DNA from 3 places in the Mesobacillus subterraneus genome. Region 3 is predicted to be linked to each of the others. Evidence: a T-box and tRNA genes for the amino acid it is inferred to sense, from the RefSeq annotation. Region 3 holds a T-box; the other regions hold tRNA genes.
The links. A T-box is a leader RNA that pairs with one kind of tRNA and senses whether it is charged. The one in region 3 lies ahead of argS (arginine--tRNA ligase), so its partner is inferred to be a tRNA-Arg.

Region 1: it has a tRNA-Arg gene. The T-box ahead of argS (arginine--tRNA ligase) is inferred to sense a tRNA for this amino acid. The anticodon was not compared.
Region 2: it has a tRNA-Arg gene. The T-box ahead of argS (arginine--tRNA ligase) is inferred to sense a tRNA for this amino acid. The anticodon was not compared.

Annotation. Positions count from the first base shown of each region.
Region 1 covers NZ_CP129019.1:235,885-239,165, reverse strand. The annotation lists gene rpoN (RNA polymerase factor sigma-54) at 1-599, opposite strand, end outside; tRNA gene LC048_RS01090 (tRNA-Arg) at 1,069-1,140, opposite strand; gene clpP (ATP-dependent Clp endopeptidase proteolytic subunit ClpP) at 1,509-2,114, shown strand; gene LC048_RS01080 (HPr family phosphocarrier protein) at 2,175-2,432, opposite strand; partial or broken gene whiA (DNA-binding protein WhiA) at 2,455-3,281, opposite strand, start outside.
Region 2 covers NZ_CP129019.1:843,899-847,179, forward strand. The annotation lists gene rph (ribonuclease PH) at 1-446, shown strand, start outside; gene LC048_RS04180 (XTP/dITP diphosphatase) at 458-1,063, shown strand; gene LC048_RS04185 (metallophosphoesterase) at 1,056-1,580, shown strand; tRNA gene LC048_RS04190 (tRNA-Arg) at 1,702-1,778, shown strand; gene ilvE (branched-chain-amino-acid transaminase) at 2,147-3,049, shown strand; T-box leader at 3,082-3,281, shown strand, end outside.
Region 3 covers NZ_CP129019.1:1,659,116-1,662,396, forward strand. The annotation lists gene LC048_RS08510 (RNA polymerase sigma factor) at 1-295, shown strand, start outside; gene LC048_RS08515 (hypothetical protein) at 279-1,187, shown strand; gene LC048_RS08520 (GNAT family N-acetyltransferase) at 1,268-1,741, shown strand; T-box leader at 1,814-2,027, shown strand; gene argS (arginine--tRNA ligase) at 2,073-3,281, shown strand, end outside.

The sequences.
Region 1 (3,281 bases), 1.4 Mb from region 3:
TTTTTCTCAGCAAATAGAAGGAACTGATCACGAATGATTGTGATCGCCAACTCATTTTCAGGTGTCCGCTTTTGCCTCGTCAGTTGAAGCAGCAGGCATTCCCTGAGATCATGAGCCCCGATACCGGCCGGGTCCAGCGACTGAAGTTTAAAAAAAGCAGATTCAACAATTTCATGTTCTACTTGATATCTGTTTACTAGACCTTCTCGATCGAGGGTCAAGTAACCGTTTTCATCTATATTTTCAATCAATTCATGTAAAATCAATTTTTCCTCAGCAGTAGCTTTTAGCAAGTTTAATTGTGAAAGCAGATAATCTTCAAGCGTGTCACTCGCTCCTGCTCCGACCTGCTCAATCAAGTTTTTCTGGTCCCGTTCGAACGTCCTTGTTCTTGTCTTCCTCGTACGGTCCATATTGGAATCAAAGTGAGTAATATTTTTAAAGTCTACTTGAATCAGGGGATTTTCCATTGACCTAGCTTCAAGAAATGCCGCAAGCTCCTGGGCTGAGTATTGCAAGAGCGCGATTGCCTGGGTCAGCTCCTGAGTCATCGCTAATTTTAATGTCTGCTTTTGCCATAAACCAGCTTTCAAATCCATCCAAATCACCCCTTCATCCATTTTACATGATAAACAGGCTCTGGTGTATGGAAAGAATTTGGCATAGGTCATATAAACTGCTTGGGTTTAATCGGCAAAAAAGCAATTCAGGCACAACAGTATGTTCATCACCCGAACAGAACCCGGACAAATGGTAAGCGAATCAAGTAACCTACCAATTTTAAAGTGTTTTTTTTGAAAAAAACCAGTAAAAAGCAACTGGAAAAATTATTCTCTTAAAGAGTCGCTATAATTGCACTATCAGAGGATATAATTGCGCATACTCACCCGATAATTGCACAATACCAGAGCATAATTGCGTAAACATCAGTGATAATTGCAGATTCTCCCATTTTAAGGAAAAACTAATCAAAGTTCGGTTTATAAAAAAAGGCTTTCGAGAAACCCCCGACAAAACTTGGACAGTTTTATCTGAGCAATCTCAAAAGCCATTTCCATTAAGTAGTGACGCCCTCGGAGGGAATCGAACCCCCATTTCAAGAACCGGAATCTTACGTGCTATCCGTTGCACCACGAGGGCATGTTTGAAGTTAGCGTTACGCTTACCTATTATAGGGTAAGATTGGTCCCTTTGCAAGGATGATTTTTTGGGATCTCGACCGCTTGTTATTGTTTAAAAATTACATTCTTGGGTAAGATGGATACGGTACAGTAAAATGGAATATACATTATTGTCGAACAGTTTCTGCAGGCTAATCAAGCGATTCGTTTGACCTTTATTGACCATGCGTGTATCATAAAACTACATAGGTGTTCTGGCAAGCGAACCAGTTTATGCCAGCCTGCAATTTGCCTTTTTAAAAGGAAGGAAATTGCCTTATTGAGGCAGACCAGCTTTTTAAAAAGTGCAGTAAAAAGAGATCTTTACGTTAAAGGAGGAAAACAAACATGAACTTGATTCCTACAGTTATTGAACAAACGAATCGGGGCGAAAGGGCTTATGACATTTATTCCCGCCTTCTAAAGGATCGCATCATTATGCTGGGAAGCGCAATCGATGACAATGTTGCCAACTCAATCGTAGCCCAGTTGCTTTTCCTGGAAGCTGAAAATCCGGAAAAGGACATCTCCATCTACATCAATAGCCCGGGCGGCAGCATCACTGCCGGCATGGCAATCTACGATACTATGCAGTTCATCAAGCCAAATGTACAAACAATCTGTATCGGTATGGCAGCTTCAATGGGTGCATTCCTGCTAGCTGCTGGTACAAAAGGCAAGCGTTTTGCCCTTCCGAATGCAGAAGTAATGATTCACCAACCACTGGGCGGTGCTCAGGGACAGGCGACAGAAATCGAAATCGCTGCAAAGCGCATTCTTTTCCTTCGTGAAAAGTTGAATACAATTCTTTCTGAGCGCACTGGCCAGCCAATTGAAGTCATCGCGAAAGATACTGACCGCGACAACTTCATGACAGCTGAACGCGCGAAGGAATATGGTCTTGTTGACCAGATCATCACTCGCAACGTTCTTGAAGAAAAGAAAGATAAATAATCATCCGAATTAAAAACTCGCTCTCTAACGGGAGCGAGTTTTTTGGTTATTAAGATCTTTTTAGTTTTCTTTTTGGATATATTCTGCCAGCTTTTCCACTGCTTCTTCTTCATCATTGCCTTCTGCGATCAGGTTCACGGATGCGCCAGCACTGACGGCAAGGCTCATCAATCCCATGATGCTTTTAGCATTTACCTTTTTCCCATCCTTCTCAAGAAAAATATCGGATGTGAACCTGTTTGCTTCCTGTACGAACAATGCCGCAGGTCGAGCCTGTAAACCAGTTTTTAATTTTACTTCCACCTGTTTTTCCACCATTGAGTATTCCTCCTCCAGCCCACTATTTATTTGTAATTTGTCCGGCACGCAGTTTATCTGCTATTTCATCAATTTTACGCAGCCGGTGATTGATTCCTGATTTACTGATTGCTCCCCCGCTTACCATCTCACCTAACTCTTTAAGGGTGACATCCTGGTAATCGACACGGAGCTGAGCGATTTCCCTCAGTTTATCGGGTAAAATTTGCAGGCCGACGGTATCCCTTATGAAGCGGATATTCTCCACCTGTCTCAGTGCAGCGCCGATTGTTTTATTCAAGTTAGCAGTTTCACAATTCACAAGACGATTAACCGAGTTTCTCATGTCGCGTACAATCCGGATATCCTCGAATCGCAGCAGCGCATTATATGCACCAACAATGGTTAAAAACTCAGTGATCTTTTCAGCTTCCTTCAAATAGGTGATGAAGCCTTTTTTTCGCTCAAGCGTTTTGCTGTTCAACCCGAATGTATTCATCAGCTCACATAATGAGTCATTATGCTCCTGGTACATAGAGGCAATCTCTAGATGATAGGAGGACGTTTCCGGATTGTTCACGGATCCTCCTGCAAGGAAGGCACCTCTTAAGTATGATCGCTTACAACATTTCTTTTTCACCAATTCAGGTGAAATTTCATGGATAATTTCAAAGCCTTCTCCAATAATCTTTAAATCCTCCAGAATATCCCTGGCTGATTCCTTAAGGCGGACAATATAAACATTATTCTTTTTCAGCCGCATTTTCTTTCTTACCAGCAGCTCTACCTGAACCTGATAACTTTTTTTGATCAAGGTATAGATCCGCCTGGCAATCGCGGCATTTTCCGTCTGTATGTCTACGATGAGTT
Region 2 (3,281 bases), 820 kb from region 3:
TCGAGGCAATCGGAGAGCGTACTGTTTGGATCGATTGCGATGTCATCCAGGCAGATGGCGGCACCAGAACTGCTTCTATCACCGGAGCTTTTGTTGCGATGGCTATGGCTCTTGAGAAGCTGAGCAAGCAAAAGAAGCTTTCTGCTTTTCCTGTGACAGACTTTCTTGCTGCGACAAGTGTCGGGATCTTGAAGAATGGCGAGGCTGTTGTTGACTTGAATTATGTTGAGGATTCTGCTGCAAATGTCGACATGAATGTAGTCATGACAGGCAATGGGGAATTTGTTGAACTGCAGGGCACTGGAGAAGAAGCTACTTTTTCATACAGCCAGCTGCAGGAGCTTTTAAAAGCGGCTCAAGATGGAATAACAGAACTGTTCGAAAAACAGAAGGAAGCCCTGGGAGAGGAATTGACTGCCAAAATTGAGGGCGGAAAACAGAGATAGGGGAGTTCGAAATGGATTCAGTCATTATTGCGACAAAAAACAAAGGAAAAGCAAAAGAGTTCGAAAAGCTTTTTCTACCAAAAGGGTTGTCGGTAAAAACATTGCTTGATTTCCCGGAAATTGAAGATGTAGAGGAAACTGGTACTACGTTTGAAGAGAACGCCATCTTAAAAGCTGAGGCTATCGCTAATATTCTTGGAGTAAGAGTAATTGCGGATGATTCAGGACTTGAAATTGACGCGTTGGAAGGCAGACCAGGTGTTTATTCGGCACGTTACGCAGGTGCTGAAAAAAATGATGAAAATAACATCGACAAAGTTCTTGAAGAACTTGAGGCTGTACCGGAAAGCGAGCGCACCGCAAGATTCTGCTGCGCACTAGCGATGGCAGAGCCTGGTAAGGAAACATTGACTGTATTTGGGACGTGTGAAGGAAGAATCCTCGAGGAGAGACACGGTACCAATGGTTTTGGCTATGATCCGATTTTCTTCGTAGAAACAAAGGCGAAATCGATGGCGGAATTGGCATCAGACGAAAAAAACAAGATCAGCCATAGAGCTAATGCCATCAGAAAGCTGGATGAGCTCCTTAACGAGCGTGAGGAACGCCATGAATAGGGTGCTGATTGTCAGTGACAGCCACGGGTCGACTGAGGTGCTTGAGGGAATTGAGAGGCTGCATGGCAATGATGTGGACTTGATGATTCACTGCGGAGACTCCGAGCTTTCTGAAAGCGACGCAGCAATTTTGAATTTCAGTTCGGTCAAAGGAAATTGCGACTTTAATGGAAACTTTCCTGATGACGAAACACATGTCGTAAATGGCGTAAAAATCTTTGTGACGCATGGGCATCTCTACTCAGTAAAATCTACCCTCGTAAATTTATACTATAAGGCAAAAGAACTGCAGGCTGATATCGTCTGCTTTGGACATTCTCATGTGCTGGGAGCAGAAATGGTGGATGATGTACTATTCATCAATCCAGGAAGTATCAGACTTCCACGAGGCAGGACTGAAAAGAGTTATGCCATACTCGAGCTGGTAAATGGAAAAGCGGTAGTGAGGATTTATGACTTTGGAAACGGTGAGTTGACTGACTTGAAGCAGGAGTTTTCACTTCACAAAACGAGTTGAAACTACTATAATAATTTTCTGAGGGGAATCAGCAGGTTTCCCTCAGAAAAAAGTTGAGATTTATTATTGACTTTTAGCTGTTTGCCTAATATAATAAATCTTGTCTTTAAAAAACAACCATGTCCCAGTAGCTCAGCCGGATAGAGCATACGCCTTCTAAGCGTACGGTCGGGAGTTCGAATCTCTCCTGGGACGCCATTTAAACTACATACTTTAACTCACCTTTCTTGAAAGGTGAGTTTTTTTATTTGCTCTATTTTCCGCTCGTGAAAATGAAGGTAAATCTGAGGGATCAAATAAAAAAAATATTTTTTTAAAATGTGAATATATCAACAATGTAAGCGGATACAAATTAACTAACTAATCTAAATTATCTAATAATTTAGAAAAAGGGTGTTGACGAGTGTTGAAATTGGGCGTAAGATAATCCTCAAATAAAAAAACAAGTTAAATGAATCGAAAGTGAATCTGGGGTTTATATTAGTTTCTTAAAAATGTGGAACTGTATTTTTTTAACCTGTGAGTTTAATAATTTAAAGCGTCTATTCATTAAAGGAGTGTTTATTGTGCCCGATCAATGGATCTACTTAAATGGTGAATTTGTCACCAAGGAAAATGCTAAGGTTTCGGTATATGATCATGGATTTCTATACGGAGACGGTATTTTTGAAGGGATACGGGTATACAGCGGCAATATTTTCAGGATGGAAGAACATATGGACCGGCTTTACCGGTCAGCCAAGTCCATCATGCTGAACATGCCGCACTCCAAGGAGGAGTTCACCGGACTGGTTGTTGAGACGGTGGAACGGAATCAATTGAGGGATGCTTATATCCGTATTGTCGTCTCCAGGGGTGTCGGGGACCTAGGGCTTGATCCTTTTAAATGCCCGAACGCGAATGTGGTCATCATCGTAGAGCCACTGGCTATTTTCCCGAAGGAGCTGTATGACCTGGGTTTGGAAATAGTAACAGTCGCGACCAGAAGAAATCGTCCAGACGTATTGAGCCCGAAAGTGAAATCACTGAACTATTTAAATAACGTTCTTGTAAAAATTGAAGCTCATCTGGCAAATGTAAGTGAAGCATTAATGCTTAACGATCAGGGATATGTTGCAGAAGGCTCCGCAGATAATATTTTTATCGTGAGAGGCAATACGTTCCTCACACCGCCAGGATATGTAGGGGCTTTAGAAGGAATCACCAGAAATGCGGTTATCGATATCGCGAAAAATCTGGGGTACGAGGTGAAGGAGGAACCATTTACCCGCCATGATGTATACACGGCCGACGAAGTATTCCTTACAGGGACGGCAGCAGAAGTGATCGCCGTCATCAAAGTGGATGGAAGAACCATCGGTGATGGAGTACCAGGAGAGCATACACAGAATATCCTGCGTGAGTTCAGGGCGAAAGTAGTGACAGACGGAGTTCAGGTTTATTCGGAAAAAGCGCATCAGGTCAGTTGATTATTCTATACGATAACGACTAATTGAATAAGGATAAAGCGAGGACAGGGACAAGTAATTTATTGCGATCAGCATGCACAGAGAGCCGGGGTTGCTGGAAGCCGGTGATGCCGCAATAAATGAACTCACCCTGGAGCACCAGTTTGAAAGGGATTCTAGTAAAACTGGTCGAGTGCATGGCACTTGTTATCAAAACCGGCAGCTTCAGCTGTCACGAGTGCACGCTTCATGC
Region 3 (3,281 bases):
GAGGATTTTTTCCTTATTTGCTAATGACCCTGAGATCCAGTCACCTTTTAACATTGAACAGTATATTGAACACAGAGAAACAATAGAGAGAACACTGGAAGCAATCCAGCAGCTTAAACCGGACTACCGGCTTGTGATTACTTTGAAAAAGGTTGAAGAGTGTTCCACTAAGGAAATCTCCGAAATCCTGGGTTGGTCGGAATCAAAAACCAGAAAGACTTTGTCAAGGGGATTAGCTGCATTAAAGAAAATGGATGTATTGGAAGGGAGCGAATACTTTGAAAAAACCTTCTGAACGAAATTGGACTGCCCTAAGATCAGTTACCCCGGGAGAAGATGAAAAAGAAAGGATGAGAAGTAAAATCAGGTCATCGATTCGTGCACAAGCTGGATTAAATATTAAACATAGAATATTCGAGTTGAAAAATGTTGTATTAACAGCAATATTTGTAATCATCTCGGCAGGTCTGCTCATCCAGTTACAACAACATTATCAATCTCAAAATGGGTCAGGACAATCGCAAGCAGATAATGAACTCAGTCTCAATTGGGATTTAGAAAGCATATATAGCGAAAAAAACGAGGAAGGTTATGCCTTTTTTGAAAAAGGAAACCCTGAACAAGTAGGAATGGCTGAGTTTGTAACCGATGGAGAGAAGAAAAAAATTATCAATACGAGCGCTATGAATATGGCAAAAGAGATGGTGAACTTTCCTTATCCAACATCATTATATATCGAACACCTCAAGATGATGGATGTTAGTCTCCGGTACCATTTCTTTGTCGAAGCCGGAAAAGAAACAATGCATTTCAGTTTCGATTACCCAAAACTTGAATACTCTGAAATCTTCCGGGTCATTTCATCACTAGATGTTAACAAACCTAAACCATATCGACATGATGAGCAGCTTTATGTTACCCATGGCTACGGAAGTCTCCCATATCCTGTTGGATTAAGACCAGTAGAGTTAATAGGTGATAAAGAAAAATATGTATGGGAACGAGGAGTACCGCAACAGTTTAAAGATTATATCAATAAAATCAAATCATCGGGGATATGGAAGCAAATCAAGGGTGACGGCACATCATACACATTCGAATCCAGCGATGGTTTAGAAAGAGTAGAAATCTCGATGCAGGGAAAAGAAATAACCTACCATTATTCATATCCAAACAGAGAAGAGTAAAAAGACTTTTTAAGGAGAAAAAGGATTTCCCTGATAAATGGCTGAATTCTTATATATATCTTGAAAAAAGGGGAATCTCTGTGATTGATATAGTGCGAGTAAAACAAGAGGATGAAGCAATTCTTCACAATTTAGTTCAATTTTATATTTATGAATTTACGGTCTTTCAGAATTTCAAGCTTGAAGAGAATGGAAGTTTTGCACCGTTTGATTTGAAGCCATATTGGTCTGAAGCAGATTTACACGCTTATTTTATACTCCACAATGGGGAGCTGGCAGGGTTTGCAATGGTCGAAAGCGGTGACCCAAATGTCATCCTTGAGTTTTTTATAATGAGGAAATTTTACAGGAGAGGATTCGGCAAAATTGCTGCATTTAAGCTGTTTGATCAATTCCCTGGAAAATGGAGTATCACCCAGGTAGAGAAAAATGAACCAGCAAGGAACTTCTGGCGGAAAGTGATAGGCGATTATACCAGCGGCAACTATGTGGAAACGTTTGATGATTACAATCGATCCATCCAAGAATTCAACACAGGATTAAAAGTTAAATAGTTAATTGTGTCTAAAAAATATCGAAAATAATGATTGCATAATGACATAGCAGTTGTTTATAATGGTAAAAATATCTAATCGATGAAAAAGAGAGTAGTTACTTTATCATGCAATAGCGAGCCAGGGACGGTGGAAGCCTGGTGCATAAGAGTAATGAAGCGCACTTTTGAGATGCTTTCCTGAAAATGAGTAGGGACGGCCGGGAACTTCCCCGTTATCAATGAAAGCAGGTTCCTTAGTTTGGAACAATTTGAGTGGTACCGCGGGATAAACTCTCGTCTCTTATATAGAGGCGGGAGTTTTTTTTGTTTTATAAAGGAGGAAAATTCTAATGGAATTTATCAAGCTGTATTCAGAATTGCTTGCTGCCGAGCTAGATGGGCATCTTACTTGTAATGAAATAGAGAGGTTAATTGAGAAACCAAAATTTTTGCACCAAGGTGACATGGCTTTTCCATGTTTTCAACTGGCGAAAATGATGCGAAAACCACCAGTTGCAATTGCCAAAGATGTAAGTTCACGATTGCAAAACCAGATCGATGGCTCATTTAATCGATTTGAAGCAGCTGGCGGATATATAAATGCATACTTAAATAAGGCATGCGTCGCTAAAGAACTTTTACATGAAATACGGCAAAAAAAGAATCACTATGGAGACCTTGACCTTGGTGAAAGTCAGACTGTAACAATTGACCTTTCCTCGCCAAATATCGCTAAACCATTTTCAATGGGCCATCTGCGTTCAACCGTTATCGGGAATTCACTTTCGCTTATTTATGAAAAATCAGGTTACAAAACAGTTAAAATCAATCATCTAGGTGACTGGGGAACTCAATTTGGCAAACTCATCACGGCATACAAGCTTTGGGGCAATGAGGAAAAAGTGAAGGCTGAACCGATTCAGGCACTGCTCGCGCTGTATGTAAGATTTCATGAAACCGCAGAAAGTCAGCCACAGCTTGAACAAGAGGGCCGAGACTGGTTCAGGCGGCTGGAAAATGGGGATGCCGAAGCACTTAGACTTTGGAAGTGGTTTAAGGACGAATCGTTGAAGGAGTTTAAGAAAATATACAATCTGTTGGGAATTGAGTTTGATTCATATGCTGGGGAAGCTTTCTATAATAATAAGATGGAAACAATTGTGGAAATGCTGCGAGAAAATGGACTGCTTGAAGACTCTGATGGGGCACAAGTAGTCAAATTGAATGACTATGGACTTCCTCCTTGTCTAATAAAAAAATCGGATGGCGCTACTTTGTACGCAACCCGGGACTTAGCTGCAGCCAAGTACAGATTCGAAGAGTATTCTTTTGTAAAGTCTTTATACGTGGTTGGCAACGAGCAAAGTCTGCACTTTAAACAACTGAAAGCAGTGCTTGCAAAATCGGACCTTCCATGGGAGACCGGCATTACTCATGTTCCATTTGGCATGATGTTAAAGGACGGCAAAAAAATGTCCACAAGAAAAGGCAAGGTTGTCTTACTCGAACATGTGCTCCAAGATTCCATTCAGTTGGCCGAAAAGAATATTGAGGATAAA